DNA from 3 places in the Nocardiopsis sp. iso_25 genome. Region 2 is predicted to be linked to each of the others. Evidence: riboswitches for the same ligand, from Rfam matches in the RefSeq annotation. Region 2 holds a riboswitch; each other region holds the start of a gene.

Evidence for each region. A riboswitch is a leader RNA that binds a small molecule or an ion and turns the genes downstream of it on or off. The one in region 2 is predicted to bind cobalamin.
Region 1: linked by a shared signal. The riboswitch ahead of metE (5-methyltetrahydropteroyltriglutamate--homocysteine S-methyltransferase) and the one ahead of AC0VX6_RS15935 (ABC transporter substrate-binding protein) in region 2 are both predicted to bind cobalamin.
Region 3: linked by a shared signal. The riboswitch ahead of AC0VX6_RS11830 (ABC transporter substrate-binding protein) and the one ahead of AC0VX6_RS15935 (ABC transporter substrate-binding protein) in region 2 are both predicted to bind cobalamin.

Annotation. Positions count from the first base shown of each region.
Region 1 covers NZ_CM149667.1:1,797,507-1,803,729, reverse strand. The annotation lists gene metE (5-methyltetrahydropteroyltriglutamate--homocysteine S-methyltransferase) at 1-1,776, opposite strand, end outside; cobalamin riboswitch at 1,942-2,102, opposite strand; gene AC0VX6_RS07850 (polysaccharide deacetylase family protein) at 2,383-3,963, shown strand; gene AC0VX6_RS07845 (polysaccharide deacetylase family protein) at 4,242-5,801, shown strand; gene AC0VX6_RS07840 (quinone-dependent dihydroorotate dehydrogenase) at 6,021-6,223, opposite strand, start outside.
Region 2 covers NZ_CM149667.1:3,661,006-3,667,228, reverse strand. The annotation lists gene AC0VX6_RS15940 (FecCD family ABC transporter permease) at 1-71, opposite strand, end outside; gene AC0VX6_RS15935 (ABC transporter substrate-binding protein) at 80-1,120, opposite strand; cobalamin riboswitch at 1,145-1,324, opposite strand; gene AC0VX6_RS15930 (threonine ammonia-lyase) at 1,466-2,425, shown strand; gene AC0VX6_RS15925 (histidine kinase) at 2,493-2,717, opposite strand; gene purB (adenylosuccinate lyase) at 2,908-4,338, opposite strand; gene AC0VX6_RS15915 (sensor histidine kinase) at 4,530-5,918, shown strand; gene AC0VX6_RS15910 (response regulator) at 5,885-6,223, shown strand, end outside.
Region 3 covers NZ_CM149667.1:2,741,563-2,747,785, forward strand. The annotation lists gene AC0VX6_RS11820 (ATP-binding protein) at 1-1,500, shown strand, start outside; gene AC0VX6_RS11825 (PPOX class F420-dependent oxidoreductase) at 1,710-2,141, opposite strand; cobalamin riboswitch at 2,287-2,500, shown strand; gene AC0VX6_RS11830 (ABC transporter substrate-binding protein) at 2,560-3,594, shown strand; gene AC0VX6_RS11835 (FecCD family ABC transporter permease) at 3,591-4,607, shown strand; gene AC0VX6_RS11840 (ABC transporter ATP-binding protein) at 4,604-5,659, shown strand; gene cobN (cobaltochelatase subunit CobN) at 5,656-6,223, shown strand, end outside.

The DNA.
Region 1 (6,223 bases), 1.9 Mb from region 2:
CAGAGCCAGGGCCACCTGGCGGGCGGTCTCGCCCAGCGGCTGGTCGGTGCGCACGAACGACCAGGCGAGCATGGTGACCGGGCCGGTCAGCATGCCCTTGACCGGCTTGTCGGTGCGCGACTGGGCGTAGGTGGTCCACTCGACCGTCATCGGCGCCGGACGCGAGACGTCGCCGAACAGGATCGGCGGGCGCACGCACCGCGAACCGTAGGACTGCACCCAGCCGTTCTCGGTGGTGGCGTAGCCCTCCAGCTGCTCGGCGAAGTACTGGACCATGTCGTTGCGCTCGGGCTCGCCGTGCACGAGCACGTCCAGGCCGATCTCCTCCTGGAGCGCGACGACCCGGTCGACCTCCTCGCGCAGGACGGCCTTGTAGGTGTCCTCGGCCAGTTCCCCCCTGCGGTGCGCGGCGCGGGCGCGGCGCAGCTCGGCGGTCTGGGGGAAGGAACCGATGGTGGTCGTGGTGAGCGGGGTGTCGGTGGGCCTGCCGCGCTCCCGCGGGCGCTCGTAGGCGTCCGGGCCCAGGGCGTCGAGGCGGGCGCGCACGCGCGCGTCGGTGAAGGCGGGGGGACGGACGCCGCCCCGACCGGTGTACTCGGCCTCGGCCCCCTCGGACAGCACGCGGCCGAGCAGAGCCGTCTCCCGGGCCTTCTGCCGGGCGAAGGCCAGGGCCCCGCGCAGCTCGGGGGCCAGGGAGGTCTCGGCGTCCAGGTCCAGGGGCACGTGCAGCAGGGAGCAGGAGGTGCTCACGGTCAGCTCGTCGGTGAGGGCCAGCAGGGTGCCGAGCGCGGCGACGGCGGCCGGGATGTCGGTGCGCCAGACGTTGCGTCCCTCCACCACGCCCGCGACCAGGCGGGTGGCGCCCAGGCCGGAGATCCGCACCAGGTCGTCCACGCCCTCGTCGTCGGTGACCAGGTCCAGGCCGACCGCCTCGACCGCGGACTCCTTGAGGACGCGCAGGGCCGCGGAGCCGATGGAGCCGAAGTAGGTGGACACCAGCAGGGAGGGCCGGTCGGTGACCGCGCCCAGGCGCTGGTAGGCGCGCTCCAGGTGGCCGACGGCGGCGCGGCCCTCGTCGGTGGCCAGGATCGGCTCGTCCAGCTGGACCTCGGTGGCGCCCGCGGCCCGCAGGTCGCCGAGGAGCTGGGCGTAGGCGTCCAGGAGCTGGTCGAGCAGCTGGACCGGTTCCCAGCCCTCGGGGGCGCCGTCGGCGGGCTTGGCCAGCAGCAGGAAGGTGAGCGGGCCGACCAGGACCGGGCGGGTGTGGAAGCCCGCCTCGGCGGCCTCACGGAACTCGGCGACGGGCTTGTCGCCCACCAGGCGCGGACGCGTGCCGGGCGAGAGCTCGGGGACCAGGTAGTGGTAGTTCGTGTCGAACCACTTGGTCATCTCCAGCGGAGGGGCGCCCTGCTCGCCGCGGGCGAGCGCGAAGTAGCGGCGCAGCTCCTCCTCGCGGTCCGGCGCCGCGGCGGGCGGGGCGAAGCGGGAGGGGACCAGGTCGAACAGGACCGCGGTGTCCAGCACGTGGTCGTAGTAGGAGAACGTGTTGGAGGGGATGTCGTCGACACCGGCCTCGCGCAGCTGGGCGTAGACGCCCAGGCGCAGGTCGGCGGCGACCCCGTCCAGTTCCCGGGCGGTGGTGCGGCCCCTCCAGTGGGACTCGCAGGCGCGCTTGAGCTCGCGGTCGGGGCCGATGCGCGGGTAGCCGTGCACGGTCGAGCGCACGGAGGGACGTGGTCCGCCCGGGGCCGCGGAAGGCGCGGGGGTCGTGGTCATGAGCTTCTCTCCCTCGTCGAAAGCCGGGTACCGGCCGCGGGGAGGAGAAGAGGGGCGGGCACGCCGACGGACGCGCCGCGGGCGCGCACCGGACCTGCCACCGCCTCCGGCCCTCCCTCGGGGCGCGGGACCGCCGGCGCCGCGGGTGCGTCGCCGGGTGGAGGCAGGTCTTCGGACTCGGGGGCGCGGGCGGTGCGGACACCGCTCCTCCTACTGGCCGCCGCTTCCCGGTTTCCGGTCTCGGCGACCGGCACTACCAGTGCTCATGGCGGCGTTCGTTCCCCCATACCGCTGCGGGGCAGTCCCGGACTCGCACCGGGTTCCCTCTTGCGACATGGTTCCGCCCCGTTCGTTCCGGGCCGGGCCCGGGACGCGGGGGTGGATCATGTACCTTCCACGGCTGCAAGTATAGGGAGGGCCCCCTTCGCCCATGCACCCGGCGTGCGGCCCCATGCGCACGGTCCGGACGGTGAGAACCCCCGTCCTTCGGCCGGCGTCACACACGAAGTCAAGCGTTGCGCGGGTGAGCCCTCTCTGCTCCCCGCGGACGTTCGTCTGAGCGATGAACGTGGAGATTCCCTCGTGAATAAGCAGTCCCGCCTCGCCATGGCACCGGACCACCCCCTGATCACGGTCGTGGTAGCCCTGGCGGTCCTGGCGGGCATGGTGTTGTTCGCCACCCGCTCCTCCGGAGAGCCCGAGCCAGGGCCGCGGACGCAGGGAGCGCCGCTCTCCGAGAGCGAGCCGCCTCCCCCGGCCTCCGGCGAGCCCGACGGGCTCACCGAGGTGGACGCGGCCGCCGTGGCGGGCGTGGAGGAGGCCGAGCTGCCCTACGACGGGGAGATCTCCGTCTCGGTGACCTACCCGGTGATCCCCAACGCCGAGCCGCTGGCCGACTTCCTGGAGCGCGAGCTGACCGACGAGGTGCGCGCCTTCGAGGCGGCCAACCCCGGCGCGGTCTCCTTCGAGGCGGGGTGGAACCTGACCGCGGCGCGCGACGGCCTGCTGGGGGTCCGCGTGACCCGGGTGGAGACCGACTCCGAGGGGTCCCGGGAGGGTTACACCACCTACTGGTACGACACCGAGACCGCGGCGCACCACCCCTCCGCCGCGCTGGTCGGCGGCCAGGAGCAGCTGGAGGAGCTCAACGGCCTGGTGCGCGACGCCGTCGGGAGCGGGGAGGACGGGGAGGGCCCGGCCGACCCCGACGTCATCCACCCGATCAGCTCCCTGTACGACTCGGTGGGCTTCAACCCCGACGGGGACCTGGTCGTGGAGTTCGACGCCGGGCAGGTGGCCCCGGCGCAGGAGGGCCGCACGCGCGCGGTGGTCGCCGCCGGTGAGGCCGAGGGCCTGCTGTCCGAGCTGGGACTGCGCGTGCGAGACGCCGCGACCGTGGGCGTGGACGACTTCTCCATCGCCGCCCCGCCCCGGGCCGACAAGGACGGCCAGGAGGACGGCGCCGTGCCCGGACAGGTGCCCGCGGTGGACCCCGGCGTCGACTGCTCCGACCCCGACACCAAGTGCGTGGCGCTGACCTACGACGACGGCCCCGGCGGGCGCACCCCCGAACTGCTGGACGCCCTCGCCGAGTACGACGCGCGGGCCACGTTCTTCGTCACCGGCAACCCCGTCATGGAGCACCCGCACACGGTGCGGCGCGCCTACGCCGAGGGGCACGAGATCGCCAACCACACCCTGAACCACCCCGACCTGGCCGGTCTGGGCGCGGGAGGGGTGCGCGCGGACCTGGACATCGTGCAGGCGCTGGTGTACCGCGAGACGGGTTACACCATGGACCTCATGCGTCCGCCCTACGGCTCGACCGACGAGGGCGTGGCCTCGGTGACCGCGGACATGGGCCTGGCCCAGATCCTGTGGAGCGTGGACACCCTCGACTGGAAGGACCGCAAGGCCCCGGTGATCCACGACCGGGTGCTGGAGGGCGCTTCGGACGGGGCGATCATCCTCATGCACGACATCCACGGCACCACCGTCGACGCCTCCCGTACGGCGATCCGGGAACTGCACGAGCAGGGGTACACCATGGTCACGGTGTCCCAGCTGCTGGGGACCACGACCCCCGGCGAGACCTACATGGACGGGGTCCCCGACGCCCCGGAGGAGGGCGCCGAGCCCTCCGAGGAGCCCGCTGAGGGGGCCGAGGAGGCTTCCGAGGGGGCCTGAGGGCGCGGCGTCACGGCGCGGCGGGCGGTCCGGGTGAGGATGGCCCAGGGAGGACTTCGGGGCCGCGGCCGGTGGGCCACACGGGAAGCGGAACCGTGTGAGGGCACCGGGCGGTGCCGGTAGGGCGCCCGCACGGGCGTTCCCGGTCTCCGGCGCGTCGCCCGTCCCGGGGTGGTGACCACATGTGGTCACCACCCCGGGACGGGTGGGGGCGTCCCCTATGTTGCTCCCAGCAGCAGCCGTGTTGGCAACCCGCTGAGGGATGAGGGAGTCCGGTGTTGTCGTCGACTCGAGTCCACCCGAACGAGGCCGCCCCCTGCCCCGGGGCCGGTGGGAGCCGGCCGTGGGAGCGCAGAGCCCGGTGGTCCGGGGCGGCGCTGGCCGCGCTGGTCCTGCCCCTGGCCGCGTGCGGCACCGAGGGGATCGCCTCCGGGGGCGGTGAGGAACCGGAACTGATCACGGTGGTGGCGGCGGAGCCGGGGGACGGGGTCACCGAGTGGCGCGGGGACGCCTCCGACTTCGAGGACCACCCGTACAAGCCCGAGGGGCTCACGATCGACGTGGCCTACCCCGTGTTCGCGGGCGCCGACGCCTTCGCCGAGGACCTGGCCGCCCGGGTGGACCAGGAGGTGCGCGACTACCGGGGCGCCAGCCGGGACCCGGTGAACCTGGGCGTCGACTGGGAGGTGGTCGCCGCCGGGAACGGGGTCCTGGGCGTGCGCCTGGTGCGCACCGAGGAGGACTTCCACGGGCTGCGCCAGGGGTACGGGACGTACTGGTACGACGTGTCCACCGGCCACACCGCCTACTCCACCGAACTGCTGGCCGACGACGCGGCGCTCCGGGAGCTCAACGGGATCGTCCGGGACTCGTTCGCCGACGAGGAGGCGGTGGACGCGCAGGGGCTGCACCCGGTGATGCGCACCTACGACTCGATGGGGTTCAACGCCGACGGGGACCTGGTGGTGGAGTTCGACGACGGGGACCTGTCCCCGATCGTGGAGGGCCACCCACCGTCCTCGGCGCCGGGGCGGATGGTCGCGGTGGTGCCCGCCGAGGAGGCCGCGCCCCTGCTGTCCGGCCTGGGCGAGCGGGCGCGGGAGGCCGCCGTGGCGGAGGAGCCCGTGCTGACCGTGGAGGCGCCCGGCAGCGAGCCCCCGGCCGAGCCGCGGGTGCCGGGGGTGGTCTCGGCGGGAGACCCCGACCTGGACTGCGCCGAGGCCAAGTGCATCGCGCTGACCTTCGACGACGGACCGGTCGCGACGACTCCGCGACTGCTGGACCTGCTGGCGGAGGAGGAGGTGGCGGCCACCTTCTTCCTCAACGGCAACCCGGCGCTGACCCGGCCCAGCGTCACGCGTCAGATCTACGCGGAGGGGCACGAGATCGGCAGCCACAACCACCTGCACGAGCGCATGCCCGAGTCCTTCGAGGGCGAGGAGCTGGTCCACCAGGTGGCCGCGGTGAGCGCGATGGTGCGCCGTCAGACGGGGCACACCGTGGAACTGTTCCGGCCGCCGTTCGGCGACAGCTCGCCGGAGGTGCTGGAGGAGATCGGCCGTCAGGGCATGGCCGAGATCCTGTGGAGCCAGGACAGCGAGGACTGGACCGGCATGAGCCGCGACGAGGTCGTGGAGAGCGTGGTGGGCGGGGCCCGGCCGGGGGGCGTGGTACTGCTGCACGACACCCTGGAGCCGACCCTGGCCGCGGTCCCCGAGATCATCGAGCGGCTGCGGGCCGACGGGTACGAGTTCGCGACCGTCAGCCAGGTCTATGAAGGCCCGGAGGCCGGCGAGAGCTACCCGCCCGAGGGGCTGTCCGCGCCCGCCGGTTCCTGAGGTCCGGGGAGGACCGGCACGCGCGTCGGCGGCCGGTGGGGTGTCCCACCGGCCGCCGCGTCCGTGCGGTGGCGACGCGCCCCTCGGCGGCGGACGCGGCCCCGGGCGGCGGGACCGCGAGCCGCCTCGCCGGTGACGGGTCCGCGTGCGGATTCCGGGCGCTCGGCGAGTCCGCGTACCCGGTCCTTGTGACGGTCCGTGCGGGCTCCGGCTGCGGGCTCAGCCCCTGGCGGTGGCCGCGGCGGGGTCCGTCCCCTGCCCGCCACCGGCCGCCGGGGCGACCGGGGCGGGGACGTCGGCCCCGACGACCTCGTTGATGGAGCGGTGGCCGGAGGCCCGCACCAGCCGGGCGAGGCCGCGGTTGATGCGGCGGGGCCAGAGGGGGCCTCCGTAGATGAGACCGGTGTAGCCCTGCACGAGGC
Region 2 (6,223 bases):
GCGGCCCGCAGCCGACGCCGGACCCCCGAGGGCACGGTCGTCACGGGCCTCCCGGCCGTATGGGGGGCCATCGGCCCGCCTACCCGAACAGGCCGGGGTGCAGGATCCGGGCGACCGTCTCCACTGCGGCCGCGCTGCGCACACCCGCGGAGCGGTCGGCGAAGGTGAACTCCTCCACCTGCCCCTCGGTGACCGCGGTCAGGTTGGCCAGCACGGGGTCGGCCGTGATCCGTTCCACGTCCGGGGCGGCGTCGGCGGCGGTCATCCGGGCGTCGCAGCACACGTCGACCAGGATGAAGTCGGGGTCGCGCGCGATCACGTCCTCGACCGCCACGTCGTGGTTGCGCCCGCCGTCCAGGTCGGCGAAGGCGTTGACGCCGCCGGCCAGCCGGATGATCTCGGTGGAGAAGTCCTGCCCGCCCGCCACCCGGAACCCCTGGTCGCTGGGGCGGCCGACCATCACCGTGGGCCGGTCCTCCTCAGGCACGCGGCCCTCCAGGGCCCGGGCGACCCCGCCTATCGTGCCCTCCATGTCCGCGACGACCTCCTCGGCGCGCTCGCGCGCGTCGAACAGCGCGCCCAGATCCCGCAGGTCGGCGTAGACGCTGTCCATCGTCACCGAGGCCGGGTCGATGGTCGCGTCGGTGCGGCCGTCCCCGCTCGGGCACAGCGGCGCCGGGATCCAGCTGCCGACGCCCAGTTCGCGCAGGGAGGCCCGCGTGCCGAGGTTCTCGTCGGTGAACACGTCGTTGAACCCGGCGAGCACGAAGTCGGGCCTGTGGTTGAGCAGCTCCTCGCGGCTGGGCAGGTTGGGGTAGTACTCCTGTCCGGCCTGGGCGTCGGCGTACTCCTCCAGGACGGCGGCGTCCAGGAACGCCGTCCCCACCAGGCGGTCGCTGAGGCCCAGCGCGTGGGCGGTCTCGATAGCGGGCTGGTAGGCGGCGAACACCCGTTCCGGCGGGCTGTCCGCGGCCACGTCGACGCCGCAGTTGCGGATCGTCTCCCCGGCGGCCTCGGGGGAGGGGGCGGCGCCGCCGCAGGCGGTCGCGGCCAGGAGCAGGGCGAGGGCGGCGCAGACGGGCAGGCGGTACCGGACCGCGCGTGCCCCGGTGGGCTTCACGAACAAACCATCCTTCGTGGTCTGATGACGCGGACGGTCGCAGCCGGTCTCCTGGCTCCCGGAGTCGGGCTTCTGCCCCGCGCCCCCACCCTTCCCGGGCCGTGTCCGGCCCAGTGGCGTGCGGGAGGCGCCCTCCGGTCACAGTGGCGAGGACCGCGCCGGACTTCCACCGGCTTCCCGTGCACTGCGACGTCGACGATATGGACTTGTGCTGACAGTCAACCGGCCACGGTAGTGCACGCGCGTTCCTTCCGCGAGACCCGCTCCCCTCCCGGCCGACGGCCGCGGCCCCGCGGGCCGCCGGTCCGCACGCGTGGCCGGTCCGGGACCGGGAACAGGGAACGCATGGAACTGATCACGGTGGAGGACGTCCGCGCCGCTCAGGAGCGCCTGCGCGGGGAGGTGGTGCGCACCCCGCTGACGGCGGGCCCCGCCGGAGGGCCGCCGTTCCTGCTCAAACCCGAGAGCCTCCAGCCCACCGGTGCCTTCAAGCTGCGCGGTGCCACCAACGCCGTCGCCCTGCTCGACCCCGCCCGGCGCCGCAGCGGTGTGGTGACCCACTCCTCGGGCAACCACGGCCAGGCGCTCGCTTACGCCGCCGCCCGGCAGGGGGCGCCCTGCACCGTCGTCGTCCCCGAGGGCGCGCCCGGGGTGAAGGTCGACCGCATGCGCGCCCTGGGCGCCCGCATCGTCGTGGTGGCCCCCCGGGAGCGGGAGGCCACCGCGCGGCGGCTCCGGGACGAGGAGGGGCTCACCCTCGTCCCGCCCTTCGACGACCCGCGCGTCATCGCGGGCCAGGGCACGGTCGGCCTGGAGATCCTGGAGCAGTCGCCCGGGGTCGCGACCGTCGTCGTGCCCGTGGGCGGAGGCGGGCTCGCCTCGGGGGTGGCCACCGCCGCGCTGGCCGCCGCGGGCCCGCGCCGCGTCCGCGTCGTGGGGGTGGAGCCCGAACTGGCCGCCGACGCCGCCGAGAGCCTGCGCACCGGGAGTCTGGTCGCCTGGCCGCCCGAGCGCACCCACCGCACCATGGCCGACGGGGTGCGCGTGTGCCTGTCCGAGCTGACCTTCGCCCACCTGCGCGCCCGCCTGGACGAGGTCGTCACCGTGACCGAGGAGGAGATCGCCCGCGCCGTCGCCGCACTCGCCCACGGGGCGCGTCTGGTCGCCGAGCCCAGCGGGGCCCTGGCCGCGGCCGCGGTCCTGGCGGGCCGGGTGCCCACCGCGCCCGGACGCCCGCAGGAGACGGTCGCGGTCGTCTCGGGGGGCAACGCCGACCCGGAGCTGTTCGCCCGCCTGGTGGCGTGAGCCGCGTTTCCGGGCTGGGCGGAGGACGCCCGCCGGGGGCCGGGGGCCGGGGCGGGCGGCGCCGGTCTCAGGCGCGGGAGCCCCCGCCGCCGGCGGGTCCGCTCCCGTTCACCCGCTCCCGCCCGTCCGCGCGCGCCGCCGCGGGGTTCGCGCTCCGGGCGGCGCGCGCGGCGCGGTCCTCGCGGCGGCGCATGGCCATGTCCGCCAGGGCGGCCAGACCGAAGGCGATGACGACGCCTGCGACGATCAGCACGGTCCACAGCGCGGTACCGAAGGAATCGGGGTCGATCATGGGTGCTCCGAGGGGCTCGGGGGTTGGACGTGCCGACAGCACAACCGTAATAGGCGTTAACTTTCGGACCGACTGTTAGCGGTAGTGAGCTGGGTCATACACGCGTCACCGCACGTCCGCACGCCGCACACGGCGAGGGGCCCGGGACGGCGTCACCGTCCCGGGCCCCTCGCCGGGCGAGCCCCGGGCCCTACAGGATCGAACCCGGGGAGTAGGCGGCCGCCTCCGGGTGCGCGGCCACGATCGCGTCGATCCGCTCCACCACGGCGGCCACCTGGTCGGCGGCGGCACCGGTGAAGGTGATCCGGTCGGCCAGCAGTCCGTCCAGCTCCTCGCGGCCGAGCGGGAAGCGCCCGTCCTCGGCCAGGCGGTCCAGCAGCCGGTTGCCCGCGCCCTCCTGGCGCATGGCCAGGGCCGAGCCCACCGCGTGCTCCTTGATCAGCTCGTGGGCGGTCTCGCGGCCCACCCCGGCGCGCACCGCGGCCATGAGCATCTTGGTCGTGGCCAGGAACGGCAGGTAGCGGTCGAGCTCGGCGGAGACCACCGCGGGGAAGGCGCCGAACTCGTCCAGCACCGTCAGCATCGTCTCCACCAGCCCGTCGAAGGCGAAGAACGCGTCCGGCAGGGCCACCCGGCGCACCACCGAGCAGGACACGTCGCCCTCGTTCCACTGGTCCCCGGCCAGCTCACCGGCCATGGACGCGTACCCGCGCAGGATCACGGTCAGCCCGTTGACCCGCTCGCACGAGCGCGTGTTCATCTTGTGCGGCATGGCCGAGGAGCCCACCTGGCCCTCGGCGAACCCCTCGGTGACCAGCTCGTGCCCGGCCATCAGGCGGATCGTCTTGGCCAGCGACGAGGGACCGGCGGCCAGCTGCACCAGCGCGGTCAGCACCTCGAAGTCCAACGAGCGCGGGTAGACCTGGCCCACGCTGGTGAAGCGCCGCTCGAACCCGAGGTGGGAGGCCACCTCGTCCTCCAGCGCGCTCAGCGCGGCGCGGTCCCCGCCCAGCAGGTCCAGCATGTCCTGCGCGGTGCCCACCGGGCCCTTGATCCCGCGCAGCGGGTAGCGGGAGATCAGCTCCTCCAGCCGCCCGTGGGCGACCAGCACCTCGTCCGCGATCGACGCGAACCGCTTGCCGAGCGTGGTGGCCTGCGCCGCCACGTTGTGGGAGCGGCCCGCCATCACCGTCTCGCCGTACTCGGCCGACAGCCTCCCCAGCCGGGCAAGCAGCGCCACCACCCGGTCGCGCGCCAGCAGCAGGCTGTCGCGCACCTGGAGCTGCTCGACGTTCTCGGTCAGGTCGCGCGAGGTCATGCCCTTGTGGACGTGCTCGTGCCCGGCGAGGGCGTTGAACTCCTCGATGCGGGCCTTGACGTCGTGGCGGGTGACCCGCTCGCGCTCGGCGATGGAGGCCAGGTCCACCTGCTCCAGGACCTTCTCGTAGTCCTCGACCACACCGGCCGGGACGTCCACGCCCAGACGCGCCTGGGCGCGCAGCACGGCCAGCCACAGCCGCCGCTCGGCGACCACCTTGTACTCGGGGGACCACAGCCGGGTCAGCTCCGCGGACGCGTAGCGGGCAGCCAGGACATCAGGGATCAGCGGTTTCGCACTCACGTCGTCCGACCCTATCGTCCTGAGCTGCGACGGGCGCGCGGCCACTCCCCCCGAAGGCCCGGGCCCCCTCCCCGGCTCCTCCCCGGCCCCTCCACGCCGGGAACCCGGCTTCCCGGGGTAGGGCCAGCCCCACCCCCGACCCGGTGGCGCAGCCGATTCCGGTGCGCGCCGGGCCTGCCTAACTTTGGGTCATGACCACTCCCGCGGAGTCCCCGAACGCGCCGCGCGCCCTGTTCCAGGCGCTCGGCACGAGGCGTTTCCTGCTCACCCCCTGGCCCTGGCGCGGCCTCGCCTACAGCGGCGGCACCGTCCTGGTGGCCTCCGTCCTGTTCTTCGTCGCCTCTCCCGTCCTGGCCCCCTGGGCGGTACTGTTCATGGCGTGGACCGGCGAGGTCCGGGCCTTCGACGACTACGGCGGGATCGTCCTGGTGCTGGCCCTGTGCCTGACGCTCACGTTCCTGTTCGGCCCGCTGGTCGCCATCCCCCTGGGAGCGCTGGAGCGCTGGCGCCTGGGCCTGGTCGGGGGCGGTCCCCGCGGGAGCGGGCACCGCGAACCGGTCCCCGGGCTGTGGGGGTGGGTACGCACCCGCTACACCGAGGCCGCCACCTGGCGGGAGGTGGCCTACGCGGGGCTGATGCTCCCCCTGTCGGGGGTCACCGCCATGATCACCGGTTTCCTGCTGCTGCTTGCGATCGTCCTGGCCTCCGGTCCGCTCCTGCTGGACGACAGCCCCGGCTCCGTCATCGACCTCGGCCCCGTGAGGCTCACCTCCAGCGCCGAGGCGGCTCCCTACACCCTCCTGGCCCCGCCGCTGCTGGTCGTCCTGCTCTACGCGTCGGCGGCCCTGGCGTGCCTGCACTCCGTGCTGGCCCGCACCCTGCTGGTCGGTCCGCCCAAGGGTGCCCTGCACGCCGAGCTCAACCAGGTCACCGAGTCCCGGGCCCGCCTGGTCAACGCCTTCGAGTACGAGCGCAGGCGCATCGAACGCGACCTGCACGACGGTGCCCAGCAGCGCCTGGTCGCCCTGTCCATGGACCTGGGCGTGGCCCGCCTGGACCTGGAGGAGGGCAGCGAGGCCGACCAGCGCGTGGTCGCCGCGCAGGCCAAGGCCGACGAGCTCATCACCGAGCTGCGCGAACTGGTGCGCGGCATCCACCCCCGGGTCCTCACCGACCGGGGACTGCCCGCCGCCCTGGAGGAGCTGGCCGACCGCTGCCCCGTGCCCGTCACGGTGCACACGCGGATCGGTGGACGCCTGCCCGCGCACGTGGAGGGCACCGCCTACTTCGTGGTCGCCGAGGCCCTCACCAACGTCTGCAAGCACACCGAGGCCGACACCGCCACCGTGCACGCCGGCACGGCACCCGGCGGGCCGGGGCGGCCCGACACCCTGCTGGTGGAGGTCACCGACCACGGCGCGGGCGGCGCCGACCCCGCCCGCGGGTCCGGGCTCACCGGGCTCGCAGACCGCGTCGCCGTCATGGGCGGCACAATGGAGCTGTCCAGCCCCGAGGGCGGACCTACCCGAATCCGAGTGGAGCTTCCGTGCGGACCCGTTCCCCCGACACCGCTGGCGTGACCCCCGACGCGCCCCCGGTGCCCACCGTCCTGGCCGAGGACGGCGTGCTGCTCAGAGAGGGGCTGTCGGGAATCCTGGAGCGCTTCGGCTTCCCCGTCGTGGCCTCGGTCGGCGACGCCGAGGCGCTGCTGTCGGCCGTCGCCGAGCACGAGCCCGGCCTCGTGGTCACCGACATCCGCATGCCGCCCGGCTTCACCGACGAGGGACTGCGGGCCGCCGTCCGGCTGCGCCGCGAACGCCCGTGCCTGGCGGTGGTCGCGCTGAGCCAGTACGTGGAGCTGAGCTACGCCACCGACCTGCTCGAC
Region 3 (6,223 bases), 920 kb from region 2:
CGCCACCCCGAGGGGGTCACGCGCGTGGTGCTGCTGGGCGACCCGACCAAGGCGCTGGGCGCGCTCTCGGAGCCCGAGTGCTCGCGGGTGATCGCCGCGCTGGACCTGGCCGAGTCGATGCGGGTGCCGCTGGAGTGGTTCGCGCTGTCGGCGGGCGCGCGGATCTCGATGTCCTCGGGCACCGAGAACATGGACTGGGTCGCGGCCGCGCTCAAGCGGATCGTGGAGTTCACCCAGGACGGCGGCGAGATCAACGTCGTGGTCGCGGGCATCAACGTCGGCGCCCAGCCGTACTGGAACGCCGAGGCGACGATGCTCATGCACACCAAGGGCGTCCTGGTGATGACGCCGGACTCGGCGATGGTGCTCACCGGCAAGCAGTCGCTGGACTTCTCCGGCGGTGTGTCGGCCGAGGACAACTTCGGCATCGGCGGCTACGACCGGGTGATGGGCCCCAACGGGCAGGCGCAGTACTGGGCGCCGAACCTGGCCTCGGCCCGCGAGATCCTCATGGCGCACTACGACCACACCTACGTCGTGCCGGGGGAGGAGGCGCCGCGCCGGGCCAGGACCCTGGACCCGGTCGACCGCGACGTCTCGCCGTTCCCGCACGCGGTGGCGGGCAGCGACTTCGCCACCGTCGGCGAGATCTTCTCCGCCGAGCACAACCCGGACCGCAAGAAGCCCTTCGACATCCGCACGGTGATGCGTGCGCTCTCGGACCAGGACCACGCGGTGCTGGAGCGCTGGGCGGGCATGGCCGACGCCGACACGGCGGCGGTGCAGGACGCGCACATCGGCGGCTGGCCGGTGTGCCTGGTGGGGATCGAGTCGCGGTCGGTGCCGCGGCACGGCTTCCCGCCCACCGACGGCCCCGACACCTACACCGCGGGCACGCTGTTCCCGCGTTCGTCCAAGAAGGTGGCGCGGGCGATCAACGCGGCGTCGGGCAACCGGCCGCTGGTGGTGCTGGCGAACCTGTCGGGGTTCGACGGCTCGCCGGAGTCGCTGCGCAAGCTCCAGCTGGAGTACGGGGCCGAGATCGGGCGGGCGATCGTCAACTTCGACGGCCCGATCGTGTTCTGCGTGATCTCGCGGTACCACGGCGGCGCGTTCGTGGTGTTCTCCAAGGCGCTCAACCCGAACATGACGGTGCTCGCGCTGGAGGGGTCGTTCGCCTCGGTGCTGGGCGGGGCCCCGGCGGCGGCCGTGGTGTTCGCCGGTGAGGTCAACACGCGTACCGCGAGCGACCCGCGGGTGACCGGGCTCCAAGAGCAGGTGTCGGCGGCCAGCGGCGCCGAGCGGGCCGCGCTCAACGCCCGGTTGGCCGAGACGCAGTCCTCGGTGCGGGCGGAGAAGCTCGGCGAGGTCGCCGCGGAGTTCGACCGGGTGCACAGCATCCAGCGCGCGGTCGAGGTGGGTTCGGTGGACGCGATCATCAGCGCCGCCGAGATGCGGCCGCGCATCATCGAGGCGATCGAGCACGGCATGAAGCGCTAAGCGCTGAGGCCAGCGGGGCGGGGGTACGGCGGCAGGCCGCGGCCCCGCCCCGTTCGCGTGCGCCGGGGGGTGGGCGGCGGGTCCGCCTCCGGCGTGTGGGAGGACGGGGCCGACCACCACGGGCACCGGTCGGCGGAGCCGCCGGTGTGCGGGCGGCCCGGGCTGACGGGCGCAAGCGCCGGTCGGCCCGGGCCGCCCCGTCCGTGCGGTCAGCGGATCTTCTCGCCGTACACGTGGTCCACGGGCATGGTCATGAGCACCCTGCGGTCGGAGACCATGACCGACCGGTACTCCTCCCAGTCGGGGTGCTCGCCGGCGGCGAGGCGGTAGTAGTCCACCAGCGCCTCGACATCGGGGCCGTGCGGGTCGGTGCCCGGCCCGGTGAGGGTGGCCACGCCCTCGGCGGTGGCCCATGCCCAGCCGTCGGCACTGGTGACCTGGAGCGTGGCGCGCGGGTCGCGGCGCAGGTTGGCGGTCTTGGCCCGGCCCTCGGTCATGGAGACGTGGAGGAGGTCGGTCTCGGCGTCGTAGAAGGGCTGTACGGGGGAGAGCTGGGGGCGGCCGTCCGCCTTGATGGTGGCCAGGACGCCGAGCCTGCTCCGGGCGAGCAGTGCGCGCGGGTCGAACGTCGTCTCGGTCATCTCCGGAAAACCCCTCTCAGCCGGGTGCTGGTGGTGCGGGGCCGTGTGCGGCCGGTCACGAGCCTATCCCCGGGAGCGCGCGACGGCGCGGTCCTCACCGCGTGGCCCCTGTGCGCCTTCCGGCGGCGAAGGGCCGAGGGGGCCTTGATAGTCTGCCGGGGCCAGTCGTACCACGTACGTGGTCAGGGAATCCGGTGCGAATCCGGAACTGACGCGCAGCGGTGAGGGGGACGGGCGGGGTACTCACGCCACTGGGGCGGAGGCCGCGGAGACCACGGCGTCGAGGCGGCACCGACCTGGGAAGGCATCCCGTCCGGACGAACCCGAGTCCGAAGACCTGCTGGCCCCTCCGCGTCGAGTGCGCGGAGGCGTCCCGTGCCAGGCTCCGCGTTCGAGCCCCGACATCCAAGGCATGCCCATGCTGCGTCGCGCCCCGCGCCCCCTTCCCCTCCTGCTCGCCTCCGCCCTGCTGCTCACCGCCTGCGCCCCCTCCCCGGAAGGGGGGAGCGGTGAGGGGGAGGCCGCCGCCGGCGCCCGTACGGTCGACAACTGCGGGCACCGGGTGGGCGTCGACGCCCCGCCCGAGCGCGTCGTCTCCCTCAACCAGGGCAGTACCGAGATCCTGCTCTCCCTGGGGCTGGCGGACCGCCTCGTCGGCACCGCCACCTGGACCGATCCGATCATGGAGGGGCTGGAGGAGGCCAACGGGGGCATCCCCCGCCTGGCTGACAACGCCCCCTCCTTCGAGGTGGTCCTGGACGCCGAACCGGACTTCGTGACCGCCTCCTTCGTCTCCACGCTCGGCACGGGCGGTGTCGCCACCCGCGAGCAGTTCGAGGATCTGGGCGTGCCCACCTACGTCTCCCCGACCGACTGCGCCACCGGCAAGGACAACGACAGCGGGGGGGACGGCTCGCGCAGCGAACCCCTCACCCTCGACGCCGTGTACGGCGAGATCCGCGACCTGGCCCTGCTGTTCGGGGTCGAGGAACGCGGGGAGGAGCTGGTCGCCGAACTGGAGGGGCGGGTGGCGGCGGCCACCTCGGACCTGGACGCCTCCGGCGTCTCCCTCATGTACTGGTTCGCCAACTCCCAGTCGCCCTACCTCGCGGGCTGCTGCGGCGCCCCCGGCGCCATCACCCGCGCGGTCGGCGCGCGCAACGCCTTCGACGACACCCACGACGAGTGGCCCCAGATCAACTGGGAGACCGTCGCCGACCGCGACCCCGACGTCATCGTCCTCGGCGACCTGACCCGCGACTCCCAGACCGCGGAGTCCGCCGACGCCAAGATCGCGTTCCTGGAGTCCAACCCCGCCACGAGCAACCTCACCGCCGTGCGCGAGGAACGCTACGTCCTGCTCAGCGGCCAGGCCATGAACCCCTCGATCCGCACGGTCGAGGGGATCGAGCAGGTCGCCGGGGGTCTGCGCGGCCTCGGGCTCGGCCGGTGAGCGGTGCGCGTCTGGCGCTGCTCTCCTGCGGTGGACTGGTGCTCCTGGCCGTGTCGGTCTCGGTGGCGGTGACCATCGGCCCCGCCGACATCACCACGGCCGAGGTCTGGAGGTCGGTCGCCGCGCGGCTGGGGTTCGGGGAGAGCGGCCTGTCGCCGCTGCGCGAGGGCATCGTGTGGGACCTGCGCATGCCCCGCACCCTGCTCGCCGCGGTGTGCGGGGCGGGGCTGGCGCTGTGCGGGGCGGTCATGCAGTCCCTGCTGCGCAACCCGCTGGCGGACCCCTTCGTGCTCGGGGTGTCCTCGGGGGCCTCCACCGGTGCGGTCGCCGTGCTGGTGCTGGGCTGGGGCGGCGCGGTGGTGTCGCTGTCGGCGGGCGCCTTCGTCGGCGCCCTGCTCTCCTTCGGGCTGGTGGTGCTGCTCGCGCACACCCTGGGCGCGAGCATGGACCGCGTGGTGCTGTCGGGGGTGGCGGCCATGCAGCTGTTCTCGGCGCTGACCTCGTTCATCGTGCTGACCTCGGCCGACGCCGAGACCACGCGCGGGGTGCTGTTCTGGCTGCTGGGCTCCCTCAGCGGCGCCGGGTGGGACGACGTGGTGCTGTGCGCGGCGGTGCTGGCCGGTGTGCTCGCCGTGTGCCTGGCGCACACCACCACCCTGGACGCGTTCGCCTTCGGTGAGGAGGCCGCGGCGAACCTGGGCGTGCGGGTGGCCCGCGCCCGCATGGTGCTGCTGTGCGCCACCGCGCTGCTCACCGCCGCCCTGGTCAGCGCGGCCGGGGCGATCGGCTTCGTGGGGCTGGTCCTGCCGCACGCGGCCCGCGCGCTCACCGGTGCGGCCCACGCCAGGCTCCTGCCGGTCACCGCGCTGGCGGGCGCCGTCTTCCTGGTGTGGGTGGACACGGTCGCCCGCACCGCGCTGGACCCCCAGGAGATCCCGGTGGGGGTGGTGACCTCCCTCATCGGGGTGCCCGCCTTCGTCGCCGTGCTCTACCGTGCGAGGAGGCACACGTGACCCATTCCGACCAGGCGGTGGCGCGCGGCCGCGACGGCGCCTCCTCCGCGACGGCACCGGGGAGGGACGCCGCGACCGAGGTGCTCGGCGCGGGTGCTCCGCCCGCCCGCCCGGCGCTCACGACCGACGGCCCGCGGCCCGAGGGAGGGGGGCGGACGCGGCGCGGCGGGCCCGGCGCCACCGGGCTGCGCGCCGAACGGGTGAGCCGCCTGATCGGCGGAGGGCTCGTCCTGGACGGCGTCACCCTGGCTCCGCGCCCCGGTGAGACCGTCGGCCTGCTCGGCCCCAACGGTTCGGGCAAGTCCACGCTGCTGCGGCTGCTCTCCGGTGTCCTGGCGCCCTCCGCGGGCGTGGTCGCCCTCGACGGCGAGCCGATCGGCCGGACCGCGCGCCGGGCGGTGGCGCGGCGCGTGGCCGCCGTCGAACAGAACGCGCACACCCAGACCGAGCTGTCCGTCCGCGACGTGGTGGCCCTGGGGCGCGTCCCCCACCGCCGCGCCTGGACGCCCATGTCCGCGGCCGACGCGGACGCCGTCGCGGCGGCACTGGAGCGCACCGGCCTGACCGCCACCGCTGACAGGTCCTGGCACACGCTCTCCGGCGGTGAGCGCCAGCGCGCCCAGATCGCCCGCGCCCTGGCCCAGGAGCCGAGCGAACTGCTGCTCGACGAGCCGACCAACCACCTCGACATCCAGTACCAGCTCGACCTCATGGAACTGGTCGCGGGCCTGCCGGTCACCACCGTCATCGCCATGCACGACCTCAACCTGGCCGCGATGTACTGCGACCGGCTGCTGGTGCTGCGCGGCGGGCGCGTCGTCGCCGAGGGCGCGCCCCCGCGGGTCCTGACCCCCGCCCTCATCGAGGAGGTCTACGGGGTCCGGGCCGAGGTCGAGACCGGACCCGGGCACCCGGTGATCCGCTTCCTGAGACGCGGCGCCGCGCCGCCGCGCCACCGTGACGCCCCCGCCGCCGAGGCGCGGGCAACCCCCGGACCCGAGCGGTCCGACCGACGACGGAACACCAACCCCGAGGGAGGCATCCGGCCATGACGGTACGGATCGCACTGCTGTCCACCTCCGACACCGACCTGCTCTCCGCGCGGGCCAGCGACCGCGCGTACGCGTGGGCCAACCCCTCCCGTGCCTCCGACACCGAACTGGCCGGCGTCGTCGAGGGCGCCGACCTGGTGGTGGTGCGGCTGCTCGGCTCCCCGCACGACCTGTGGCCGGGCCTGGCCGCCGTCCGGGAGCGGGGCACGCCGCTGGTCGTCCTGGGCGGCGAGCAGCAGCCCAGCGCCGAACTGATGGAGCACTCCACCGTTCCGATCGGCCTGGCGGCCGACGCCCACCGCTACCTGGCCGAGGGGGGTCCGGCCAACCTCGCGCGCCTGCACGCCTTCCTGTCCGACACTGTGCTGCTGACCGGCGAGGGGTTCGAGGCGCCCGCGCCCGTCCCGCTGTGGGGCTTCGCAGAACGCGACCGGCCTCAGGACCCCGGCCTTCCGAAGGTGGGCATCCTCTACTACCGGGCGCACGAGGCGGGCGGCAACACCGCCTTCGCGCACGCCCTGGCCGACGCCGTCGACGCCACCGGGCAGGCCGTGGGCGTGCCCG